DNA from 4 places in the Glaciibacter psychrotolerans genome. Region 1 is predicted to be linked to each of the others. Evidence: predicted binding sites of a transcription regulator. Region 1 holds the regulator's gene; each other region holds the start of a gene.
The links. Region 1 encodes LexA, which represses DNA repair genes until DNA is damaged. Its sites were predicted from a motif close to TCGAACANNTGTTCGA; they were not measured.

Region 1 (5,856 bases):
GCTGCTCGCAAAACAGGCGGCGGGCGCCAATCTGGCCATTACTCAGCTGTTCTTTCATGCCGATCACTACCTGAGCTTCATCCAACGGGCCAGACACGCCGGGGTGGAGTTCCCGATCCTTCCCGGCATCATGCCGGCGACGAGTCCAGCCCGGTTGCGGCGCATTCTTCAGCTCTCCGGCGAAGAGCTGCCCTCCGAGCTCGCGATCGAGCTTGACGTCGAACCGACCGTCGAGGGCCAGCGCGACATCGGAATCCGCCACGCTGCGCGCTTGGCCACACAGCTGATTGACGGCGGCGCTCCCGGGCTTCACCTCTATGCCTTCAACGAACATGACACAGTTCTTCACGTCCTTCGGCGTTCCGGCGCTCTGCCCGCAGATTCACCAATCGTCCAACAGGTCAAGGAGTCGGCATGACAAAGACAGCGGTTTTCCCCACCGGAACAATTCTCGGTTACCCCCGCATCGGGCCGCGGCGTGAGTTGAAGAGCGCCGTCGAGGCCTTCTGGGCCGGCACGATCACCGCGGACGAGCTGGAGAGCACCGCCGCCGGATTGCGCGCTGACATTCGGGAACGCCTGACGGGACTCGGGCTGGGGCGCGCCGATTCATCGATTCCCGAGACGTTCTCCTTCTATGATCAGGTTCTCGATGCCCTGTGCACCGTCGGGGCGCTGCCCGAGCGCTTTGCCTCACTCCTGGGCGCCGATGGCACGATCGACCTCGCCGCCTACTTCACGCTGGCACGGGGAGATGGCGAAAACCCGCCGCTCGAGATGACGAAATGGTTTGATTCGAACTACCACTACCTCGTGCCTGAAATCGGGCCTGAGACGCGTTTTTCACTGGCCAGCGACCGGATCGTGCGCGAGTTTGTTGAGGCGAAGCAGGGCGGATACCTCACCCGCCCGGTCATCGTCGGCCCGGTAACCTTCCTCCTGCTCGCGAAGCCGAGCGATGCGGCGCCGGAGGGGTTCCTGCCGCTGGATCGGCTCAGAGACCTCCTTCCGGTCTATAGCGAACTTCTTGGTCGGCTGGCCGAAGCGGGAGCAGAGTGGGTTCAGCTTGATGAGCCGGGGCTGGTTTCAGAGAGCATCCCTGTGCCCCGTGCCACGGTGTTGGCGGCGCTTCGCCACTCGACCGACACCCTCGGTCATCTCTCTACGCGGCCGGCGATCTTTGTTGCCGCGCCGTACGGCAGCCTCGACGACGCGTTTCCGGTTCTCGCCGACGCGCCGATCGAGGCCGTCGGGCTTGACCTGGTGCGGGGCCAAACGCCGTTTGATCTCTCGGGACTCGGTACGAAGACACTGGTGGCGGGCGTGATCGATGGCCACAATGTGTGGCGCGGCGACCTCAACGCCGCATTCGACACGGCGCAGGCAATCGCGGCCCAGGTTGCGCATCTCGCGGTGTCGACCTCGACCTCCCTGCTGCACCTTCCCCACTCCATCGACGACGAACCGGCGTTGGGAGACGGCCTCCTCAGTTGGTTGGCCTTTGCCGACCAGAAGGTTGCTCAGGTGACGACTCTTGTGCGGGGTCTGGCTGACGGCAAGGCTGCAATTTCACCGGACCTGGCCGCCGCCGCTGCAGCGCTACAGTCTCGCCAGGATGCACCGGGTGTGCGCGACAGCAGCGTGCGTGCGCGCGCGGCGGCGCTGACCGGAACCGACTTCACACGCGGGTCTTACGAGCACCGTGTTGAGGCACAGGATGCTGCACTCGGACTTCCTGCACTGCCGACCACCACAATCGGTTCGTTCCCGCAGACCACCGACATCCGTCGAGCGCGCGCCCAGCACCTGCGTGGAACGCTCTCAGCCGAGGACTATCGCGGTCTGATGCGTGCCGAGATCGCACGGGTGATCGCCCTACAGGAACAGATCGGGCTCGACGTGCTTGTGCACGGAGAGCCGGAACGCAACGACATGGTGCAGTATTTCGCTGAAAACCTCGAGGGCTTTGCGACCACGGCCAACGGCTGGGTGCAGTCGTACGGATCTCGGTGTACTCGCCCCTCGATTCTGTGGGGTGACGTGTCGAGGTCGGCTCCGATCAGCGTCGATTGGGCGAGCTACGCTCAGAGCCTCACGGCTAAGCCAGTCAAGGGCATGCTGACCGGACCGGTGACGATTCTGGCGTGGTCGTTCGTGCGAGAAGACCAGCCACTCGGCGACACGGCGCGGCAGGTCGCGCTGGCGTTGCGCGATGAGATCGCCGACCTAGAGGCCGCAGGAATTCAGATTGTCCAGGTCGACGAACCGGCGCTCCGGGAACTTCTTCCGCTCAAGCGGGCGAATCAGGCCGCCTACCTCGACTGGTCAGTGGGAGCGTTCCGTCTGGCGACGGCGGGCGTCTCGGCCGCCACCCAGATCCACACCCATCTGTGCTATTCGGAGTTCGGTGTCGTCATCGATGCCATCCGCAACCTGGACGCCGATGTGACCAGCATCGAGGCGGCACGCTCACGGATGGCGGTCGTGGCCGATCTCGGCACGAGCGGCTTCGATCACGGGATCGGTCCGGGCGTCTACGACATCCATTCTCCGCGTATTCCCAGCGTGGCCGAGGTGGTCGATCTGCTCGAACGAGCCCTCACAGCGCTTCCCGAGCGTCAGCTCTGGGTGAATCCGGACTGCGGGCTGAAGACGCGCGGCTACGCCGAAACCGTCGAATCGCTCACCAATGTGCTTGCGGCGACACGGCAGGTGCGCGCGCGAGTCGCCGGTTAAGCACCGCGAGTCTGCGGGAGTTGGTGCCTCGGTCAGTGGGGCAACCAACCCCTGCAGACTCGCGGAAAAAGGCGCGGCAGTCGAGGCGAGCTAGACCGAGCGCAGTACCGCGACGATCTTGCCGAGAATCTCTGCGTGGTCGCCCATGATGGGCTCGAAGTTCGTGTTGCGGGGGAGCAACCAGGTGTGGCCATCGCGCTGACGGAACACCTTGACAGTGGCCTCGTTGTCGAGCATTGCAGCGACGATCTCGCCATTCTCGGCCGTCTTCTGCTGACGCACGACAACCCAGTCGCCATCGCAGATTGCGGCATCGATCATTGATTCACCGACGACCTTGAGCATGAACAGGTCGCCCTTGCCCACCAGCTGGCGGGGGAGGGGGAAAATCTCGTCGATCTGCTGGTCTGCCGTGATGGGGACGCCGGCGGCAATGCGGCCAACGAGCGGAACCATCGCGGCATCTCCGATCTGGATCGATCCACCCAGGATGTCCGAGTCGCCGGGCGCACCCGATGTGTCGTCGCCCGATTGGGGCAGTTCAATGAGGATCTCGAGAGCCCGGGGGCGGTTGGGGTCCCGCCGCAGGTAGCCGCTGAGTTCAAGCTGGTTGAGCTGGTGGGTGACGCTCGACAGGGATGCAAGGCCAACCGCGTCGCCAATCTCGCGCATGCTTGGCGGATAGCCCTGGCGGCTCACGGATCGCTGGATCACGTCGAGAATCGCGAGCTGTTTCTCGCTCAAGCTCTTGCGACGTCGGGTGCCGCCCTTGTCGCGCGTATTGCTGCTTTCTTTCGCCATCTCAATGCTCCTCGCGCCGATGAATCTGCCGTTGGACCGGCTGTCGCCCTGTCGAATTCGAGAGTCTCAGCCGGGGCTGTTTCTCGGGAATGTCGGTGGTATCTGGTTGTGTTCGAGCCGTCAACAAAACTGTAACCCCGTCCGCCCCGAAAACAAACACTTATTCGAGTGTGTTGCGGCCGATTTTTCGAAAATATCCGTAAACAAGGTTGATTGTTCGAAGAATCGAATATATATTCGGAACAAAGATTCGCATCCGGCTCTCCCGGCCGAGAGTCGGATGCGTACTTACCAGGAGGTTCACCATGAGCACCACTGCTCCGCACGGATCCATTGGCACCACCCGGCTGCGTCTGACCCGGCGCGGTCGCCTCGTCTTCAGCACACTCGCGGCGGCGCCGCTGGTCGCCGTGGTTCTTGCCGCAGCGCTGAACGGCGGCGCGGCGCTCGCCTCGGGGGCCGGCACGAAAACTCACACGTTCTCCTACGTCACAATCACGGCAGGCCAGTCGCTGTGGCAGCTGGCCGAGCGTCTGGCACCGCACGACGATCCGCGCGACGTGATCGCCGAGATCGTTGCCCTGAACCAGCTCGACTCGGCCGACGTGGTCCCGGGGCAGCGCCTCGCGCTTCCCGCGTCCGACTAGTACATCCCGCCGGGCACGCGAACGCGGCCGGCGGAAGGGTGCGGGAGGTAGCCGGACGTGCCAGCACCAATGAGTCGTACTCGTTTGCAACTCAGAACTGCCCGGTACCATTGCACGGGTGACCAGCCTCAATGACCTTCCCCTGCGCGACAATCTGCGTGGACTCGTTCCCTATGGCGCACCGCAGCTTCACGTTCCGGTGGCCCTCAACGTGAACGAGAACACTCACCCCATTCCCGAGGCTGTGGCGCACCACATCGTCGCATCGTTGGCACGAGCGGTACTCACGGTCAATCGGTATCCCGACCGCGAGTTCACCGAACTGCGCGAGAGCTTGGCAAATTATCTCGGTCACGGACTGACAGCCGAGAACATCTGGGCAGCGAACGGCTCCAATGAGGTCTTGCAGCAGGTTCTGCAGGCGTTCGGTGGCCCGGGCCGCACCCTTCTCGGTTTCGACCCGACCTATTCGATGTACTCCATTTTGGCGTCGGGAACAGACACCCGGTGGGTGGCCGGCGAACGCGACGCCGACTACGAGTTGTCGGCCGACACCGCGGCCGCCTGGGTGGCGAAGACGCAGCCCGACCTTGTCTTTCTCTGCTCGCCCAACAACCCCACCGGCACACCGCTCGCGCTCGAGACGATCGCGGCGGTCTACGACGCGACCGACGGAATTGTCGTCGTCGACGAGGCCTACGCGGAATTCGGCGGGGCGGAGGCGCCAACGGCGCTCAGTCTGCTCCCCGGGCGCGAACGGCTTGTGGTCTCCCGCACCATGAGTAAAGCCTTCGCCTTTGCGGGCGCGCGGGTGGGCTATCTGGCCGCCGATCCTGCGGTGACCGATGCCCTTCGTTTGGTGCGGTTGCCCTACCACCTCTCCGCGCTCACCCAGGCCGCAGCAACGGCCGCCCTTGATCACACGGCCGAGATGCTGGCGATGGTCGACGACATCCGGGTTCAGCGCGACCGTATCGTGACGGAATTGCGTGACCTGGGGTACCGGCCGTACCGGACCGGCAGCAACTTCGTGCTGTTCGGCGGCGTCGAAGATCCAGGTGCGACGTTCACGGCGCTCCTCGCGGAGGGAGTCCTGATTCGCGATATCGGAATACCGAATCACCTGCGCGTGAGTGCTGGAACCGAAGCCGAGACGACAGCCTTTCTGGCCGCCATCTCGCGGCTCGGTGCTCCGACCGTCAGCCGAGCGGAATAGGCTAGCGCTATGACTTCTTCCGCACAGGAACCAGCCCCCCGTATCGCGCAGATCAGCCGCGCGACGAGCGAGTCGAGCATCGAGCTGCGCATCAACCTCGATGGCACCGGTGTCAGTGACATTCAGACGACGGTTCCGTTCTACGACCACCTGCTCACGGCGTTCGCGAAGCACTCGCTGACCGACCTCACCGTACGGGCCACCGGCGACACCGACATCGACGTGCACCACACGGTGGAAGACATCGGTATCGCGCTCGGCCAGGCCATCAAACAGGCGCTGGGCGACAAGTCCGGTATCTCGCGCTACGGCGACGCGACGGTTCCGCTCGACGAAGCGCTGGTTCAAGCCGTCGTCGACATTTCCGGCCGCCCGTATCTCGTGCACGAGGGCGAGCCGGAGGGTTTCGAGTATCACCTGATCGGTGGTCACTTCACCGGTTCCATGGTGCGTCAC
Region 2 (5,856 bases), 1.0 Mb from region 1:
CGTCTCCGAACTCAGCTGGAAGCACATCGAGCACGCCAGCGAGGTCGTTGAGGTTGGTCAGGAAGTCACCGTCGAGATCCTCGAGGTTGACCTGGACCGCGAGCGCGTGTCGCTCTCGCTCAAGGCAACGCAGGAAGACCCGTGGCAGGTCTTCGCCCGCACCCACGCCATTGGCCAGGTTGCACCGGGTAAGGTCACCAAGCTCGTTCCGTTCGGTGCGTTCGTTCGCGTTGCCGAGGGCATCGAGGGCCTGGTTCACATCTCCGAGCTGAGCGGCAAGCACGTCGAACTGGCCGAGCAGGTTGTTTCGGTTGGCGACGAGGTCTTCGTCAAGGTCATCGACATCGACCTCGAGCGTCGCCGCATCTCGCTGAGCCTCAAGCAGGCCAACGAGGGTGTCGACCCCGAGGGCACCGAGTTCGACCCGGCCCTCTACGGCATGCTCACCGAGTACGACGACCAGGGCAACTACAAGTACCCTGAAGGCTTCGACCCGGAGACCAACGAGTGGCGCGAAGGCTTCGAGACCCAGCGTGAGAAGTGGGAGCAGGACTACGCTGCAGCCCAGGCTCGCTGGGAAGCTCACAAGAAGCAGGTTGCTTCGGCAAACGACGAGGTCATCGCTGTCGGCGATGTCGCATCGGCTGCTGGCTCCTCCTTCTCGAGCGAGGCTGCCGGCGCCGGCACCCTGGCCGACGACGAGGCCCTGGCTGCACTGCGCGAGAAGCTTTCGGGCGGCAACTAGTAACACTCCGCAGTTCTTCTGAATTGCAGCGCATGAGGCCGGTCCCTTCGGGGGCCGGCCTTGTGCGTTAACCCCGGCTAGAGTTTCACTGTGTATGTGATTGGACTCACCGGCGGGATCGCAGCGGGCAAGAGCACGGTGGCACGGCGTCTCGTCGAGCATGGAGTCACGCATATCGACGCCGACCAGCTCGCCCGCATCGTCGTCGCACCGGGCACGCCGGGCCTGCAAAGCATTCGCGAGACGTTCGGCGCAGGAATGTTGAACTCCGATGGCAGCCTGAACCGGGCGGCGCTTGGCGCACTCGTCTTCGCGGATGGCGCCGCGCGCGCTCAACTCAATGACATCGTGCACCCGGCCGTGCGTGTGCTTTCCGACGCACTCCTCGAGGCTGCCGACGCCGCCGATCCGGAGGCTATCGTCGTCTACGACGTGCCCTTGCTCGTCGAAGCCGCGGTCGGGCATCCATTCGACGTCGTCGTCGTGGCCCATGCCCCAGTAGAAACCCGTATCGCTCGAATGGTCGAACTGCGCGGCATGAGCGAAGCGGATGCCGCGGGCCGCATCGCCGCACAGGCCAGCGATGCCGATCGGCTCGCGATCGCCGACGTCGTGATTGACACCGACGGCACACTCCAGCACACCCTCTCACAGGTCGATGCACTGTTCGAGCGTGTGAGCGCGGCGTCCGCTCAGTCAACTGTCGGTGGTGCTCCCTAAACTGGAGTCATGGAACCCACGCGCTCCGTTCACCCCTTCGAAGTCATCAGCGAGTACACCCCGAGCGGTGACCAGCCCGGAGCTATCGCCGACCTCGCCGCCCGTATCACCGCGGGCGAGACCGACGTCGTGCTGCTGGGCGCCACGGGAACGGGTAAATCGGCGACGACGGCCTGGCTGATCGAGCAGGTACAGCGTCCCACGCTCGTACTCGCCCACAACAAGACGCTCGCGGCGCAGCTGGCCACTGAGTTCCGTGAACTGATGCCGAACAACGCTGTCGAGTACTTTGTGTCGTATTACGACTACTACCAGCCCGAGGCGTACGTGCCGCAGACCGACACGTTCATCGAGAAAGACTCCTCGATCAACCAAGAGGTCGAGCGCCTCCGCCACTCCACCACCAATTCGCTGCTCAGTCGTCGTGACGTGATCGTGGTTTCGACAGTGTCCTGCATCTATGGGCTCGGCACTCCAGAGGGGTACCTCGAAGCGATGATTGCGTTGCAGGTGGGCCAAAAGGTCAACCGGGACTGGCTGGTTCGCAAATTCGTCTCGATGCAATATCAGCGCAACGACGTCGACTTCTCCCGGGGCAACTTTCGGGTGCGTGGCGACACGATCGAGATCATCCCGATGTACGAAGAGCTCGCGATTCGCATCGAGATGTTCGGCGACGAGATCGAGGCGCTCTACAGCCTGCACCCGCTCACCGGCGACATCGTCAAGAAGCTCGACGCGGTATCGGTCTTTCCCGGTTCGCACTACGTGGCGAGCGACGATGTCATGCGGCGCGCGATTGGCACCATCACAGAAGAGCTTACCGAGCGGCTCGAACAGCTGGAGCGCGAAGGCAAACTGCTGGAGGCTCAGCGGCTGCGGATGCGCACCATGTTCGACCTCGAGATGATGGAGCAGATCGGCTTCTGCTCGGGTATCGAAAACTATTCGCGGCACATCGACGCCCGCAAGCCCGGCGAGGCGCCGCACTGTCTACTCGACTATTTTCCCGATGACTTCCTCGTCGTGATCGATGAGTCGCACGTCACGGTGCCGCAGATCGGCGCCATGTATGAGGGCGACTCCTCCCGCAAGCGCACCCTCGTCGATCACGGCTTTCGGCTGCCGAGCGCCCTTGACAACAGGCCGCTCAAATTCGGTGAGTTCAAGAACCGTGTCGGCCAGACGGTGTATCTGTCGGCCACACCGGGCAAATACGAAATGGGAATCGCCGACGGCATCGTCGAACAGATCATTCGGCCGACCGGTCTCATTGACCCTGAGGTGATCATCAAGCCCAGCGAGGGCCAGATCGACGATCTTCTCGAAGAAATTCGAGCTAGGGCCGAGCGAGACGAACGAGTGCTCGTCACCACGCTCACCAAGAAGATGGCCGAAGAGCTCACCGACTACTTCACCGAGGCCGGAGTGCGGGTGCGCTATTTGCACTCCGACGTTGATACGCTGCGTCGCGTCGAGCTGCTCTCCGAGCTGCGGGCCGGTATCTACGACGTGCTGGTGGGCATCAACCTGCTGCGAGAAGGCCTTGACCTGCCCGAGGTCTCGCTCGTCGCCATTCTCGACGCCGACAAAGAGGGCTTCCTGCGCTCGTCGACGTCACTCATTCAGACCATTGGGCGCGCCGCCCGCAATGTGTCAGGCCAGGTCCACATGTACGCTGACCGTATTACGCCGTCGATGGCACAGGCAATTGAAGAGACCAACCGCCGGCGCGAGAAGCAGGTCGCCTACAACACGCTGCACGGCATCGATCCGACGCCGCTCCGCAAGCGCATCGCCGACATCACCGACATCCTGGCACGTGAAGAGGCCGATACCGCGGCACTTTTGGCCGGGCGCGACAAGCGAGGCGGCAAGGGAAGCAAATCTCCGACTCCGAATCTGCGCCGGGTTGGCCTCGCGGCAAACGGGGCCAACGATCTCGAGTCGATCATCGCAGACCTCAACGGGCAGATGCTTCAGGCCGCCGGCGAACTCAAGTTTGAACTCGCGGGTCGCCTGCGCGATGAGGTTGCGGAACTGAAACGCGAGCTGCGCCAGATGGAAAAGGCTGGACATCTCGGCTAAGCAGCCGCACGAGCGACGCACATCGCTCCAATCAGTGAATGTCGAACATATGTTCGCTCAGAGCGGATGCCGGTCAGGCTGTTTCCAAGGCTGGACTGCATAGAATCAACGGGTGTCTATTTCCAAAGTAGCCGGCTCAAAGCTCAGTGTCCGCGGCGCACGTGTGCACAATCTCCATAATGTCGATTTGGAGATCCCGCGTGACTCTCTTGTCGTCTTCACGGGCCTGTCCGGCTCGGGAAAGTCGTCGTTGGCATTCGATACGATTTTTGCCGAGGGGCAGCGACGCTACGTCGAATCTCTGTCGGCCTATGCTCGGCAGTTCCTCGGCCAGGTCGATCGTCCCGACGTCGACTTCATCGAGGGCCTGAGCCCAGCGGTCTCAATTGATCAGAAGTCGACCAACCGTAACCCCCGATCGACGGTCGGCACGATCACCGAGATTTACGACTACATGCGTCTGTTGTGGGCGCGCATCGGTGTTCCGCACTGTGCTGTCTGCGGAGAGATCATCCAGTCGCAGACCGTTCAGCAGATCGCCGACCAGATGATGGAGCTCGAAGCCGGGACTCGATACCAAATTCTGAGCCCTGTCGTGTCGCAGAAGAAAGGCGAGTTCGTCGATCTGTTCAGCGAACTTGCCGCTGGAGGATACTCTCGCGCCGTCGTCGACGGCGAACAGATCCAGCTGAGCGAGCCGCCCACGCTGAAGAAGCAGCAGAAACACGACATCTCGGTCATCGTTGACCGGCTCGTGGCCGCTCCCGAGCTTCTCAGCCGCCTCACCGACTCGCTCGAGACCGCACTCAAACTCACCGACGGTGTCGTTCAGATCAACTACGTCGACCGCGACGGCGACGAGGCCTGGCAGAGCTACTCCGAGAAGCTGTCCTGTCCGAACAACCACCCGGTACAGCTCACCGAAATCGAGCCGCGCACGTTCTCGTTCAACGCACCGTTCGGCGCCTGCCCCGAGTGCTCGGGACTCGGTACTCGCATGTCGGTTGACCAAGATCTGCTGCTCGGCGACCCGACCCTCAGCATTGCCGAGGGCGTCGTGCTGCCTTGGACGACTCAGGGCAAGGGGCTGTTTCAGTACTACGAGAAGCTGCTCGACGGACTTGCCCGCGACCTGAAATTCTCACTCGACACTCCCTGGAAGAAGCTGCCCAGCGACGTGCAGAACGCTGTTCTGCGTGGCGACAACTTCGAGGTGAAGGTCAAGTGGAAAAACCGCTATGGCCGTGAGATGAGTTACACCTCAGGCTTTGAGGGTGTTGTTCCATACATCGAACGGCAGTACCTGCAGGCCGAGACCGACACCCAGCGCCAGCGTTGGGCCGAGTATCTCCGCGAGGTCAACTGCCCGGTCTGTGACGGAACCCGGCTGAAGCCCGAGGTGCTCGCGGTCAAGATCCACGCGTCAAGCATCGCGGATGTCTGTGAGCTGAGTCTCACCGATGCCCGTGCGTTCATGGACACGCTCGAACTCACCGAGCGGGAACAGGCCATTGCCGCACAGGTGCTCCGTGAGATCAAGGTGCGCCTCGACTTCCTGGTGCGGGTCGGCCTCAACTACTTGAACTTGGCACGCGCCGCCGCGACACTGTCGGGTGGCGAAGCGCAGCGCATCCGTCTGGCCACTCAGATCGGTTCCGGGCTCACCGGCGTTCTCTATGTGCTCGACGAGCCGAGCATCGGTCTGCACCAGCGCGACAATCGCCGACTGATTGAGACCCTGGTGGCGTTGCGCGATCTCGGTAACACGCTCATCGTCGTCGAGCACGACGAAGACACCATTCGCACGGCCGACTGGATAGTCGACATCGGACCCGGCGCCGGCGTGAACGGCGGACACGTCGTGCACTCAGGGTCCTACGACGACCTCCTGTTGAATACACAGTCGCTCACGAGCGACTATCTTGCCGGGCGCAAGTCGATCGCGACGCCCACGACACGCAGGCCGCTCGACCCCGAGCGCGAGATCGTGGTCACGGGCGCCGCAGCGAACAACCTCAAGAAGGTCAACGTGAGCTTCCCGCTCGGCACCTTCACGGCCGTCACCGGCGTGAGCGGATCTGGTAAGTCCTCACTCGTGAATGACATCCTCTACCGGGTGCTCGCAAACCGTTTGAACGGTGCACGCAAACTTCCCGGCAAGCACACCCGGGTGACCGGCCTCGACCATCTCGACAAAGTCATTCATGTCGATCAGGCACCCATCGGGCGTACCCCGCGCTCAAACCCGGCTACCTACACGGGTGTCTTCGACCGTATCCGCAACCTGTTCTCGGAAACCATTG
Region 3 (5,856 bases), 3.5 Mb from region 1:
GCGCCTGATCGTGCACTTTGTCGAGACCATGACCGGTATCCGTGCGGTGAAGGCGTTTCGCAAAGAGAAACGCAACGAGAAGGAGTTCGGCTCACTGGTTGAGGACTACCGTGATGTCAACGGGCGGGTGATCCAACTGTTCGGAATCTTCGATCCTGGGCTCGTTCTGATCGGTAACGTCACGGTAGCCATCGTGCTGCTGGTCGGCGGATTCCGTGTCGTCGAAGGCCACCTGGCCATCGGTGCGCTGTTGGCTGCGCTGCTTTACACGCGTCGATTCTTCGACCCGATGGAGGAGATGGCGATGTTCTACAACTCCTACCAATCGGCTGCGGCAGCCCTCGAAAAGATCTCGGGTGTCCTCGAGGAACGACCGGGTGTGTCGGATCCGGTGAAGCCCGTCGATCTCTGGAAGGCCACAGGCGCCGTGCGCTTCGACGACGTGCAGTTCGCGTACACCGCCGATCGCGTGATTTTGCCGCACTTCACGCTTGACCTGCCGGCCGGGCAGACGATCGCTCTGGTCGGCTCGACCGGTGCGGGCAAGTCGACACTGGCCAAGCTGATCTCGCGGTTCTACGACCCGACGCAGGGCAGCGTGCAACTCGACGGCGTTGACCTGCGTGATCTGCACCCGAAGGATTTGCGCCGAGCCATCGTCATGGTGACGCAGGAGGCGTACCTGTTCAGCGGGTCAGTTGCCGAGAACATCGCGATTGGTAAGCCGGAGGCGACGAGAGACGAGATTCGCCGTGCCGCGACGGCCGTCGGTGCGCATGATTTCATTGAGGGGTTGCCGAACGGCTACGACACCGACGTGAATAAGCGGGGTGGGCGGGTCTCGGCCGGTCAACGTCAGCTTATTTCGTTCGCGCGTGCGTTCCTCGCCGACCCGGCTGTCCTCATTCTGGATGAGGCGACGTCGTCGCTCGATATTCCGAGTGAGCGTCTGGTGCAGGAGGCGTTGCAGACTCTGCTCGCCGACCGCACGGCAGTGATCATCGCGCACCGCTTGTCGACGGTGGCAATCGCTGACCGGGTTCTCGTGATGGAGCAGGGCACGATCATCGAGGATGGCACCCCCGATGAGCTCATCTCGGGATCTGGCCGCTTCGCCCAGCTGCATGCGGCCTGGCGGGACTCGCTGGTCTAGCTGAGCGGATGCGCAGTCGCCCGCGCCTCAGGAAGCGTGACGGCTCCGTCTCGGCGCGAGTCAGTCGCGGCGGTGTGAGTCAACCGCGGCGGTGGGTGTCGGTGCGGTGGCGGTTGGCGTCGCGCCAGGTGCGGCTCGGGTCGATCCAGGCCGGGGCTTTGACTTGGGGGCGGCCGTTGACCATGAGGATCTCCCAGCCGGAGGTTTCGATGGTGTGATGATGTCGCCAACACAACGCCACACCATTGTCGACTTCGGTGACGCCGCCTTTGCTCCAGGGGATCACGTGATGAAACTCGAGCCACTGTGTGGGGGCATCGCAGCCGGGAACGCCGCAGCCGCCGTCGCGGGCGAGGATCGCCCGGCGTTGGGCACGGTTGAACAGTCGTTGCGGATCGGTCAGCGTGAGAACCTCACCGTTCGGACCGAACAGAACCGTTTGGGTGCCTCCGGCACACATCATCTGGTCCACCGTGCGAAGCGAGATGGGGGCGTCGACGCCGTCGATCCAGCCGACACCGCGACCGGCTTCAATATCGTTCACGTTCACATGCACCACCACGGTCGGCGGTGCGCCACCAATGCTGGGAGTGTTATCGGCCTGAGCCAGCTGGGTGAACATGCCGCGCAGAATATCGGCCCGCTTCTCACCGGCGGTGCGGGTGTCGACGTCATCGAACTCGTGCCCGGGCGACCCGGGAAGAGGAGCCTCGGCTGAGGCTGGACCCTGACCGTGGTCGTCGTGGTCATGGTCATGGTCGTGGTCGTCGTGGTCGTGGTCGTGGTCGTGGTCGTGGTCGTCGTGGTCACGGTCGTGGTCGTGGTCGTGGTCGTGGTCGCGCTCGCGCTCGTCGTGCTCGTCGTGCCAGTCGCGGCCGTGCTCGTCGCTCAGGTTGTGGTCGTCGTTCAGGTCTTGTCCGTGTAGCTCGGAGCGGTCGTCGCGGGCCTGGTCGCGGGCTTGCTCTGCGGCCGTGGGAAACGCGGGAGTCTTGCAGGCGGCAATGAAGGCGTCGAAGGTGAGGTTCATGATTCCGTAGAGATCAGGAGTCACCCCGCCTCGCACCGGGTAGATTCCGTCTTTGAAGCGGCCGAAACTGATCGTGCTCGTCGCCTCAACCTCGACCTCATTCGGTGCCACCCCGTCGGGGTCCAGCGCCGCCTGCCACTGCAACATCTGCACCCGCAGTGAGTCGGCCGAGAACGCAAAGCCCGCGCCCGGCTCACCCTCATTCTCGGCCGTGATCGTGCCCGTCGCCGCAGACACCAGAGCGCGTTCCGCGGCCGCAAGATCATCGGGGGCGACGCGCGGGGAGATCTCGGCCAGACCGGACATGATCACCTCCGCCGCATCCACCCCCAGTGAGCCGTCGGCGACCGCGGCGCCGACCGTGGGGAACAGTGCGGGGATGATCGTTCCGACGTGTTGCGTGTCCTGCATTCGCAGGCCGAGGGCGCTGCGCCGTTTCGCTTCCCGGCCGGAAATGCGGGTGACCCGGGTGATCAGGTCGATGCCACTGGTACAGCCCCGCTTCGCCGCGAGGGAGTCCCGGCCCAGCCACCGGCCGGAGCGTTCCTCGACCGTCGCCGCCACAGCCACCCGTCCGGCATCGACGAGCCGGCCCACGCCTTCGAACGCACCGAGCACACCGAGGAGGTCGTCGTCGGTGAACCGGTCGGGGCTGACGGTTCCGAGCACCGCCAGAACCGAGCGGGCCTGTTCGACCGCCGCCAGCACCGCGGCCGCGGTCGGTGCCGACGCACCCGAGGCGGGTGTCGGCTCCGGGGCGGAGACGGGGGGTGGGGAGGTGATTGACATAGCTCTATTCTCCCAAAGAACGAACATGATTACGAGCTTTTCTCAGTAGCGGTGCATAAGTTCTCGAACTCGTGTCTGTGGAGGGATCGAGAACTTGATCCGGTCGAGACTTCGGCCATGGTCTTGAGGGTGGCTTACGGGATCTCGACGAGCTCGATCAGCGGCGTGGGCTGGATCAGCGGAAGGGATGCGAGGTCGGTCAGTGACCCGTGGGTCGAGCTTGTCGAGACCACGGTCCACGGTCTCGAGGATGGCTCGCGGGATCTCGACAGGCTCGATCAACGGCGTGGGCTGGATCAGCGGAGGGGGTCGAGCGACGGAAGGGGTACGCGTCGATCACGGAACCGTCGGTCGAGCATGTCGAGACCCCGGCCCCCGGTCTCGAGGATGGCTTACGGGATCTCGACAGGCTCGATCAACGGACGGGGTGCGGTCTCGAGGTTGGCTCACGGGATCTCGACGAGCTCGATCAGCGGAAAGGTGCGGGGTCGATCAACGGTGTGGGCTCGATCAGCGGGATGTGTGCGCGCGGTGCGGGGCTCGCCGGTGCGCAGGATGGCGACGGCTACGTCGTCGCCGCCAGGTCTGTGTGCCAGGGAACACCGTCGACGGCACAATACACAGTGCCCGCGGCATCCCAGTGGGCACCCAGCCCCGAGAGGCGCGCCACGAACCCGTCACGGTCGCGTCCCTCGGCGCCGGGCAACGGGGACCAGCCAATTTCGGCGATTGCCGCGATCCGTGGAAAGGCAAGGAACTCGACATCGGAGATGGTGCAGGCCGTTTCCGTCCACAGTGGTGCTTCCACGCCGAGGATCTGCGCTTCGGCGATGCCGGGCACGATCTCGGTCGGCTCCCAAGCCAACGCGTCGTCGAGCGAGGTGGGTCCGTTCGCCCAGTCGAGTCCGAGCGGATATCCGTGCGGGGTCGGCTGGCTTCCGACGTGCTGGATATCGAGATATGCCACGTCGGCCGGCGACATGATGACCTGACCGCCCTGCTCGACGACCGAGCGGGTGAGGCTTGCCGCATCGCCCTGTGGCTCGAGATAGCTCCAATACTGGGCGATTGTGTCGGCGGGTAATGAGGGTGACGCGCCGATCTCGTGCCAGCCGATGACGGTCTTGCCCATCGAGGCAGCCGTGGTCGTGATGCGTTCGACGAGAGCGCGGTAGTCGGCCTTCGACGTGGAGAGAGATTCATCGCCGCCGATGTGCAACCACGGGCCCGGGGTCAGTTCTGCGACCTCCCGCAGCACATCCTCGAGGAATTGGTCGGTGGCTTCCGCCCGCTCGGGGGCGGCGCTCAGGGAGGAGAAGCCGACCTCAACACCCTCATATGGTGAGCGGGCGACCCCATCATGGTTGAGTTCGGCATACGCGCTGAGCGCCGCGTTGGTGTGGCCGGGAAGGTCGATCTCCGGGACGATCGTGAGAAAGCGTTCGGCGGCGTAATCGACGATCCGGCGGTAGTCACTCTTCGAGTAGAAGCCGCCGCGCGCGCCGCCGACTGCCGTCGAAGCGCCGATGCCAGTCAGTTCGGGCCAGGAGTCGATCTGAATGCGCCAGCCCTGGTCGTCGGTGAGATGCAGGTGCAGCACGTTGATCTTCAGCAGCGCAAGGGCATCGATGAAGCGCAGCACATCCTCGACGGGAAAGAAGTGTCGTACGACGTCGAGCATGGCACCGCGATAGTCGAAGCGCGGCGCGTCACTGACCGAGACGGCCGGTGCGACCCAGCCGCCGAATGCGAGGCCGTCGTCGTCACCGGATGCGCCCCCGTGGTCGTCATCGTCGCCAAATGCGCGGCCGTGATCGTCGTCGCCGATCCGTGCCGGAAGCAGCTGGCGCAGTGATCTTGTGCCGCGATACAGACCGGCCGTGGCGCGTGCTTCGATGATCACGCCGGCGTGCGAGACCTCGAGAGTGTAGGACTCGACACTCGTCTGTTCGACCGCGTAGAAGCCGTCGTTCAGGACCAAAGAAATATCGGCCGCGCCGGCGTCGCCGTGCACCACAGGGATGTCGAAACCTGTGGCCACGCGTAGCTCGGTGGCAAGCAGCAGCCCGATTGGGTGAGCCTCTCCCGGTGCCACGATGCGCGTGGGCGGGGCCAGTCGATACGGGGCCACGTGCTCAAGAAATGTGAGTGCGGCGGGGGCTGGAACGATGCCGGTCACGGATTCTCCATTCTGCAGGGTGGCTCACGATAATACGCGATTCAGGCCCCCATCCAGAGTTGCTCAGGGCCCCGAACATGAAGGTGTTCGCGCTGTACATTTGTAACCAAAGATTCTGCTCGACGTTTGAATTTACGCGACATTAGAGTATTGTGAACGCAAACATTCATCTGATTCACATTGGCGAAGTGCGCGCGAATGCGGCGCGCCGTCCGATGGGTCTGCCTCGTGCACCGCGGGGCCGGGATCACCTCAAAGGAGAGCGATACATGACACACAGCACTCGTTTCGTCCGATCCGCCGCTGTCGCGGCCGTGGCGGCGATTTCGGTCTTCGGGCTCGCTGGTTGCAACGCAGCCGCCAGCTCGGATGCCGCCACCGACAGCAACCCCATCACGATCAGCTACCTGCACCGTCTGCCGGACGGCAAAGGTATGACTCCGGTGAATGAGATCGTCAAGCGCTGGAACGCGGAGAACCCCAGCATCCAGGTGAAGGCGACGAAGTTCGACGGGGCAGCGACGGACATGATCCTGAAGCTCGAAACCGACGTCAAGGCCGGAAAAGCCGACTGCCTCGCACAGCTCAGCTACGCCGAGGTGCCGCAGATGTTCGTCAAGGGACTTCTCGAAGACGTGGCCGATGAGGCCGCGAAGTACTCGTCCGACTTCTCGAGCGGGGCCTACGCGATGATGAGCGTCGGCGACG
Region 4 (5,856 bases), 190 kb from region 1:
AACATAACATAGGCGCGCAACAAGAGCGTCGCTCGATGGCCTCCAGGCCCGTATCGACGGACCGCCCTGTCCCTATGCCTTGCGCCTTGCGCCTTGCGCCTTGCGCCTTGCGCCTTGCGCCTTGTCACAAATGCCGGCTGACGATCAATCATTGATGATCAGCCCTGGAGACTCAGTGGGGACAGCCCAACCGTGGCGGCTCAGTCGCGGCGGTGGGTGTCGGTGCGGTGGCGGTTGGCGTCACGCCAGGTACGGCTCGGATCGATCCAGGCCGGGGCCTTCACGCGGGGCCGACCGTTGACCATCATGATCTCCCAGCCGGACGTTTCGATGGTGTGATGATGCCGCCAACACAACGCCACACCATTGTCGACCTCAGTGACGCCGCCTTTGCTCCAGGGGATCACGTGATGAAACTCGAGCCACTGTGCGGGGGCATCACAGCCGGGAACGCCGCAGCCGCCGTCGCGGGCGAGGATCGCCCGGCGTTGGGCACGGTTGAACAGTCGTTGCGGATCGGTCAGCGTCAGAACCTCACCGTTCTGGCCAAAGAGAACCGTTTGGGTCCCTCCGGCACACATCATCTGATCCACCGTGCGAAGGGAGATGGGGGCGTCGACACCATCTATCCAGCCGACACCGCGACCGGCTTCAATATCGTTCACGTTCACATGCACCACCACCGTCGGCGGTGCACCACCAATGCTGGGAGTGTTATCGGCCTGGGCCAGCTGGGTGAACATGCCGCGCAGAATATCGGCCCGCTTCTCACCGGCCGTGCGGGTGTCGACGTCATCGAACTCATGCCCGGCCGACCCGGGAAGAGGAGCCTCGGCTGAGGCTGGACCCTGGCCGTGGTCGTCATGGTCGTGGTCGTGGTCGTGGTCGTCGTGGTCGTGGTCGTCGCGTTCGTGGTCACGGTCGTCGTGCTCGCGGTCGCGCTCGTCGTTCAAGTCGTGTCCGTCGGGACCGTCGTGAGAATCCTGCTCGGCGCGGTCGTCGTGCTCGGAACGGTCGTCGCGTGCCTGGTCGCGGGCTTGTTCGGCGGCGGTGGGGAACGCGGGGGTTTTGCGGGCGGCGATGAACGCGTCGAAGGTGAGGTTCATGATTCCGTACAGATCAGGAGTGACCCCGCCTCGCACCGGGTAGATGCCGTCTTTGAAGCGGCCGAAACTGATCGTGCTCGTCGCCTCACCCTCGACCTCGTTCGGTGCCACCCCGTCGGGGTCCAGCGCCGCCTGCCACTGCAACATCTGCACCCGCATCGAGTCGGCCGAGAACGCAAAGCCCGCGCCCGGCTCACCCTCATTCTCGGCCGTGATTGTGCCCGTCGCCGCACCCACCAGAGCGCGTTCCGCAGCCGCAAGATCATCGGGTGCGACGCGCGGGGAGATCTCGGCCAGACCGGACATGATCACCTCCGCCGCATCCACCCCCAGCAAGCCCGCAGCGACCGCGGCACCCACCGTGGGGAACAGTGCGGGGATGATCGTGCCGACGTGTTGGGTGTCCCGCATTCGCAGGCCGAGGGCGCTGCGCCGTTTCGCTTCACGGCCGGAGATTCGGGTGACCCGGGTGATCAGGTCGATGCCACTGTTGCAGCCCCGCTTCGCCGCGAGGGAGTCCCGGCCCAGCCACCGGCCGGAGCGTTCCTCGACCGTCGCCGCCACAGCCACCCGTCCCGCATCAACCAGCCGGCCCACGCCCTCGAACGCACCGAGCACACCGAGCAGGTCGTCGTCGGTGAACCGGTCGGGGCTGACGGTGCCGAGCACTGCCAGAGAAGAGCGGGCCTGTTCGACCGCCGCCAGCACCATGGCCGCGGTCGGTGCCGACGCACCCGAGGCGGGTGTCGGCTCCGGGGCGGAGACGGGGGGTGGGGAGGTGATTGACATAGCTCTATTCTCCCAAAGAACGAACATGATTACGAGTTTTTCTCAGTATCGGTGCATAACTTCTCGAACTCGTGTCTGTGGAGGGATCGAGAACTTGAACCGGCCAAAAGCTCGCCCACGGGTCTTGAGGGTGGCTCACGGGATCTCGACACGCTCGATCAGCGGAAGGGTGCGGACTCGATTACCGAACCGTGGGTCGAGCTTGTCGAGACCCCGTTCCTCGGTTTCGAGATTGGCTCACGGGATCTCGACGAGCTCGATCAACGGCGTGGGCTGGATCTGCGGAGGGGCGAGGGGTCGATTGCCGAACCGTGGGTCGAGCTTGTCGAGACCTCGCTGCCCCGGCTCGAGGGCGGCTAGCGGGATCTCGACGAGCTCGATCAGCGGGGTGGGCTCGATCAGCGGGGTGGGCTCGATCAACGGAAGGGTGCGACGTCAACTGCCGACCGTGGGTCGAGCTTGTCGAGACCTCGCTCCCCCGTCTCGAGGGCGGCTCGCGGGATCTCGACGAGCTCGATCAGCGGGGTGGGCTCGATCAGCGAGGTGGGCTCGATCAACGGAAGGGTGCGACGTCAACTGCCGACCGTGGGTCGAGCTTGTCGAGACCTCGCTCCCCCGTCTCGAGGGCGGCTCGCGGGATCTCGACGAGCTCGATCAGCGGGGTGGGCTCGATCAGCGGGGTGGGCTCGATCAGCGGTGTGGGCTCGATCAGCGGTGTGGGCTCGATCAGCGGTGTGGGCTCGATCAGCGTGGGGGTTCGATCAGCGGAGGGGGCTCGATCAGCGGAGGTCGTCGACCGGTAGCGAAGGCGGTCGCCGACCGCCGGGGCAGGCGACGGGGCAGGCGGCAGGGCAGGCGCCGGGGCTTGAGAGAGTGACGGCTCCACGTTGACGGGGCACAAAAAACTGGGCGCCTCCCGAAGGAGACGCCCAGTCTGGTGAAGCAGGTGAAACAGATGGTGCCGGCTCAGACTTAGAAGTCCATGCCACCCGACGGGTCGCCCATCGGAGCCGGGTTCTTCTCCGGCTTGTCGGCGACAACGGCCTCGGTGGTGAGGAACAGACCAGCGATCGACGATGCGTTGAGCAGCGCCGAGCGGGTGACCTTCACCGGGTCATTGATTCCGGAAGCGATCATGTCAACGTACTCACCGGTCGCGGCGTTGAGGCCGTGTCCGACGGGCAGGTGACGCACCTTGTCTGCAACGACGCCCGGCTCCATGCCGGCGTTGAGGGCGATCTGCTTGAGCGGAGCGTCGATGGCAACGCGCACGATGTTCGCGCCGGTTGCCTCGTCGCCGACGAGGTCAAGAATTGCCTTGCTCTCGAATGCGGTCTTGCCAGCCTGGATGAGCGCAACGCCACCACCGGCGACGATGCCCTCTTCGACGGCTGCCTTGGCGTTACGCACGGCGTCCTCGATGCGGTGCTTGCGCTCCTTGAGCTCAACCTCCGTCGCGGCGCCGGCCTTGATGACTGCAACGCCACCGGCCAACTTGGCGAGACGCTCCTGGAGCTTCTCACGGTCGTAGTCGCTGTCGGTGTTCTCGATCTCGGAACGGATCTGAGCGACACGACCGGCGATGGCTTCGACGTCGCCGGCACCTTCAACGATGGTGGTCTCGTCCTTGGTGATGACGACCTTGCGGGCGTTACCGAGCAGGTCGAGGGTCACGTTCTCGAGCTTGAGGCCGACCTCTTCAGAGATGACCTGTCCACCGGTGAGAATAGCGATGTCCTGCAGCTGCGCCTTGCGACGGTCGCCGAAGCCCGGAGCCTTGACGGCAACCGACTTGAAGATGCCACGGATCTTGTTCACAACGAGCGTGGCCAGAGCCTCGCCGTCGACATCCTCAGCAATGATGAGGAGCTGCTTGCCGGTCTGGATGACCTTGTCAACGATCGGCAGCAGGTCCTTGATGTTCGAGACCTTGGAGTTGACGATCAGGATGTAGGGGTCTTCGAAGACCGCTTCCTGACGGTCGGGGTCGGTCACGAAGTATGCCGACAGGAAGCCCTTGTCAAAGCGCATGCCCTCGGTGAGCTCAAGCTCGGTGCCGAACGTGTTCGACTCCTCGACGGTGACAACACCTTCCTTGCCGACCTTGTCGATCGCCTCGGCGATGATTGCGCCGATCTCGGCGTCGCCGGCAGAGATGGATGCGGTGGCCGCGATCTCTTCCTTGGTTTCGATCTCCTTGGCGCTGGCAATGAGCTCGGCGATGACCGCAGCGGTCGCCTTCTCGATGCCACGCTTGAGGCTGATCGGGTCGGCGCCGGCTGCGACGTTGCGCAGGCCTTCGCGAACCAGGGCCTGAGCCAAAACGGTAGCCGTGGTGGTGCCGTCGCCTGCGACGTCATCGGTCTTCTTAGCGACCTCCTTGACGAGCTCGGCACCGATCTTCTCGTACGGGTCGTCCAGCTCGATCTCCTTGGCGATGGATACACCATCGTTGGTGATCGTGGGGGCGCCCCACTTCTTTTCCAGCACGACGTTACGTCCACGCGGGCCGAGGGTGACCTTGACCGTGTCAGCGAGGATGTTCAGGCCGCGCTCCAGGCCGCGACGGGCCTCTTCATTGAAAGCGATGATCTTTGCCATGTGTGTTTCTCGTCCCTCCCGGACGTTCCAAAACTGTGACGGATTAGCACTCAAACGGAGAGAGTGCCAGATCAATTCTGGCACTCTGATGCCGAGAGTGCAAGTGAACGGTGTGGGCTTGCGCTTCGACCTACGGCACCAGCTCGACAGAGCCGTCCTCGGTTGGCACCAGCTCGATCCAGGTATTGCCGCCCGCGAGCGCGATCAGCGTGCCGTCATCGGCGACCACACGGATGGGCGAGGCCTGCGCATCCTTCGACCAGGTGGCGTGAATGCTCTTGCCGCCCGTCGACACCCAGGCCTCGCCGGATCCGACCATGACGGTTTTGGGCACGTAACCGTACGTCCAGTCGATTCCGACGCGCATCACGATCAGGTTCGTCGCGTGCAGTTGGGCGCCCACACTGTCGAGGTCGGGTTCTCCCTCTTGCGAACGCAGGTAGCTCGCCTGGGCGGGATCCCAGCTCCAGCTCGGCCAACGCGCGTCTGAGAACCGGGTGTTGATTGTTGTCGTGGGGGAACCGGCCAGCATCGCCGAGGCCTCGTCAGGTTTCTCCGCGTACTCGAACTGCTGCACCGGGGGCGCAAGCTCAGGATGTGCCGCGACGATATCCGTCGCCTTCACCACGACATCGTGCGGGGAATCTTTGTCGTCGATGCGATAAAACAGTCCGGTGTCGTCATAGTCGAACACGGCGTTGACGAGTGGAGTGTCCATCATCATCTGCACGAACATCTCTTGGCCGCCGGAGTAGGCGACGATTCCACCGAAGGGGACGATGATGTCGGGATCCATGGGCCGGATCGATCGCACCGGGCCGAGCAGATCGGGAATGTCGGACTGCCACACCGCGACGTAACGGGTGAGGCCCCCTTCGACGAGTTCCTCAAAAACGATATCGGTGCGCTCAAGCCCGATCTGAGGCCGTGCACCTTCATGATTGTCGATCTTCGCAGAGAACGCCGGGAGGGAGACAGAACCGGGCAGGCGAGGAGTTCCACGCAGAGGAGCGAGTTCGACCGGTTCAGGCGTGGGCGTCACCGTCACCCGTGGCTTCGGCGATGCGGTCACGGCGGGGGTTGCGGGAGCGCACGCGGTGAGCAGCAGCGCCGGAATCAACACGACCACACTCCACAATCCTGCGCGCTGACGACCGTGCTCCGGGGCAGATCGAGACGATGACGAGGGGCCGAAAGTTTCTGAACTCATTCGCCACACACTAACGCCGCCCGGTGGAACGGGCGGCGTTAGTCAGGGCGCGCCTTCACAATCGACGCGTCTAGGCGGGTCGAACCGACTCCGCCTGCGGGCCTTTAGCCCCTACACCAACCTCGAAAACGACCTGCTGGCCTTCTTCAA

Region 2: uvrA (excinuclease ABC subunit UvrA) is a predicted target of LexA. The motif match lies at 3,595-3,610, and genes of this name have one in related genera.
Region 3: HNR05_RS16955 (HNH endonuclease signature motif containing protein) is a predicted target of LexA. The motif match lies at 3,033-3,048, and genes of this name have one in related genera.
Region 4: HNR05_RS00235 (HNH endonuclease signature motif containing protein) is a predicted target of LexA. The motif match lies at 1,959-1,974, and genes of this name have one in related genera.

Annotation. Positions count from the first base shown of each region.
Region 1 covers NZ_JACCFM010000001.1:225,805-231,660, forward strand. The annotation lists gene HNR05_RS01065 (methylenetetrahydrofolate reductase) at 1-418, shown strand, start outside; gene metE (5-methyltetrahydropteroyltriglutamate--homocysteine S-methyltransferase) at 415-2,736, shown strand; gene lexA (transcriptional repressor LexA) at 2,827-3,537, opposite strand; gene HNR05_RS01080 (LysM peptidoglycan-binding domain-containing protein) at 3,843-4,184, shown strand; gene HNR05_RS01085 (histidinol-phosphate transaminase) at 4,303-5,400, shown strand; gene hisB (imidazoleglycerol-phosphate dehydratase HisB) at 5,410-5,856, shown strand, end outside.
Region 2 covers NZ_JACCFM010000001.1:1,225,695-1,231,550, reverse strand. The annotation lists gene rpsA (30S ribosomal protein S1) at 1-745, shown strand, start outside; gene coaE (dephospho-CoA kinase) at 836-1,465, shown strand; gene uvrB (excinuclease ABC subunit UvrB) at 1,475-3,553, shown strand; gene uvrA (excinuclease ABC subunit UvrA) at 3,666-5,856, shown strand, end outside.
Region 3 covers NZ_JACCFM010000001.1:3,728,824-3,734,679, forward strand. The annotation lists gene HNR05_RS16950 (ABC transporter ATP-binding protein) at 1-1,153, shown strand, start outside; gene HNR05_RS16955 (HNH endonuclease signature motif containing protein) at 1,233-2,969, opposite strand; gene HNR05_RS16960 (beta-N-acetylhexosaminidase) at 3,535-5,148, opposite strand; gene HNR05_RS16965 (ABC transporter substrate-binding protein) at 5,418-5,856, shown strand, end outside.
Region 4 covers NZ_JACCFM010000001.1:36,108-41,963, reverse strand. The annotation lists gene HNR05_RS00235 (HNH endonuclease signature motif containing protein) at 201-1,895, opposite strand; gene HNR05_RS00230 (hypothetical protein) at 2,133-2,315, opposite strand; gene HNR05_RS00225 (hypothetical protein) at 2,312-2,452, opposite strand; gene HNR05_RS00220 (hypothetical protein) at 2,449-2,796, opposite strand; gene groL (chaperonin GroEL) at 2,868-4,496, opposite strand; gene HNR05_RS00210 (DUF3048 domain-containing protein) at 4,627-5,706, opposite strand; gene HNR05_RS00205 (cold-shock protein) at 5,777-5,856, opposite strand, start outside.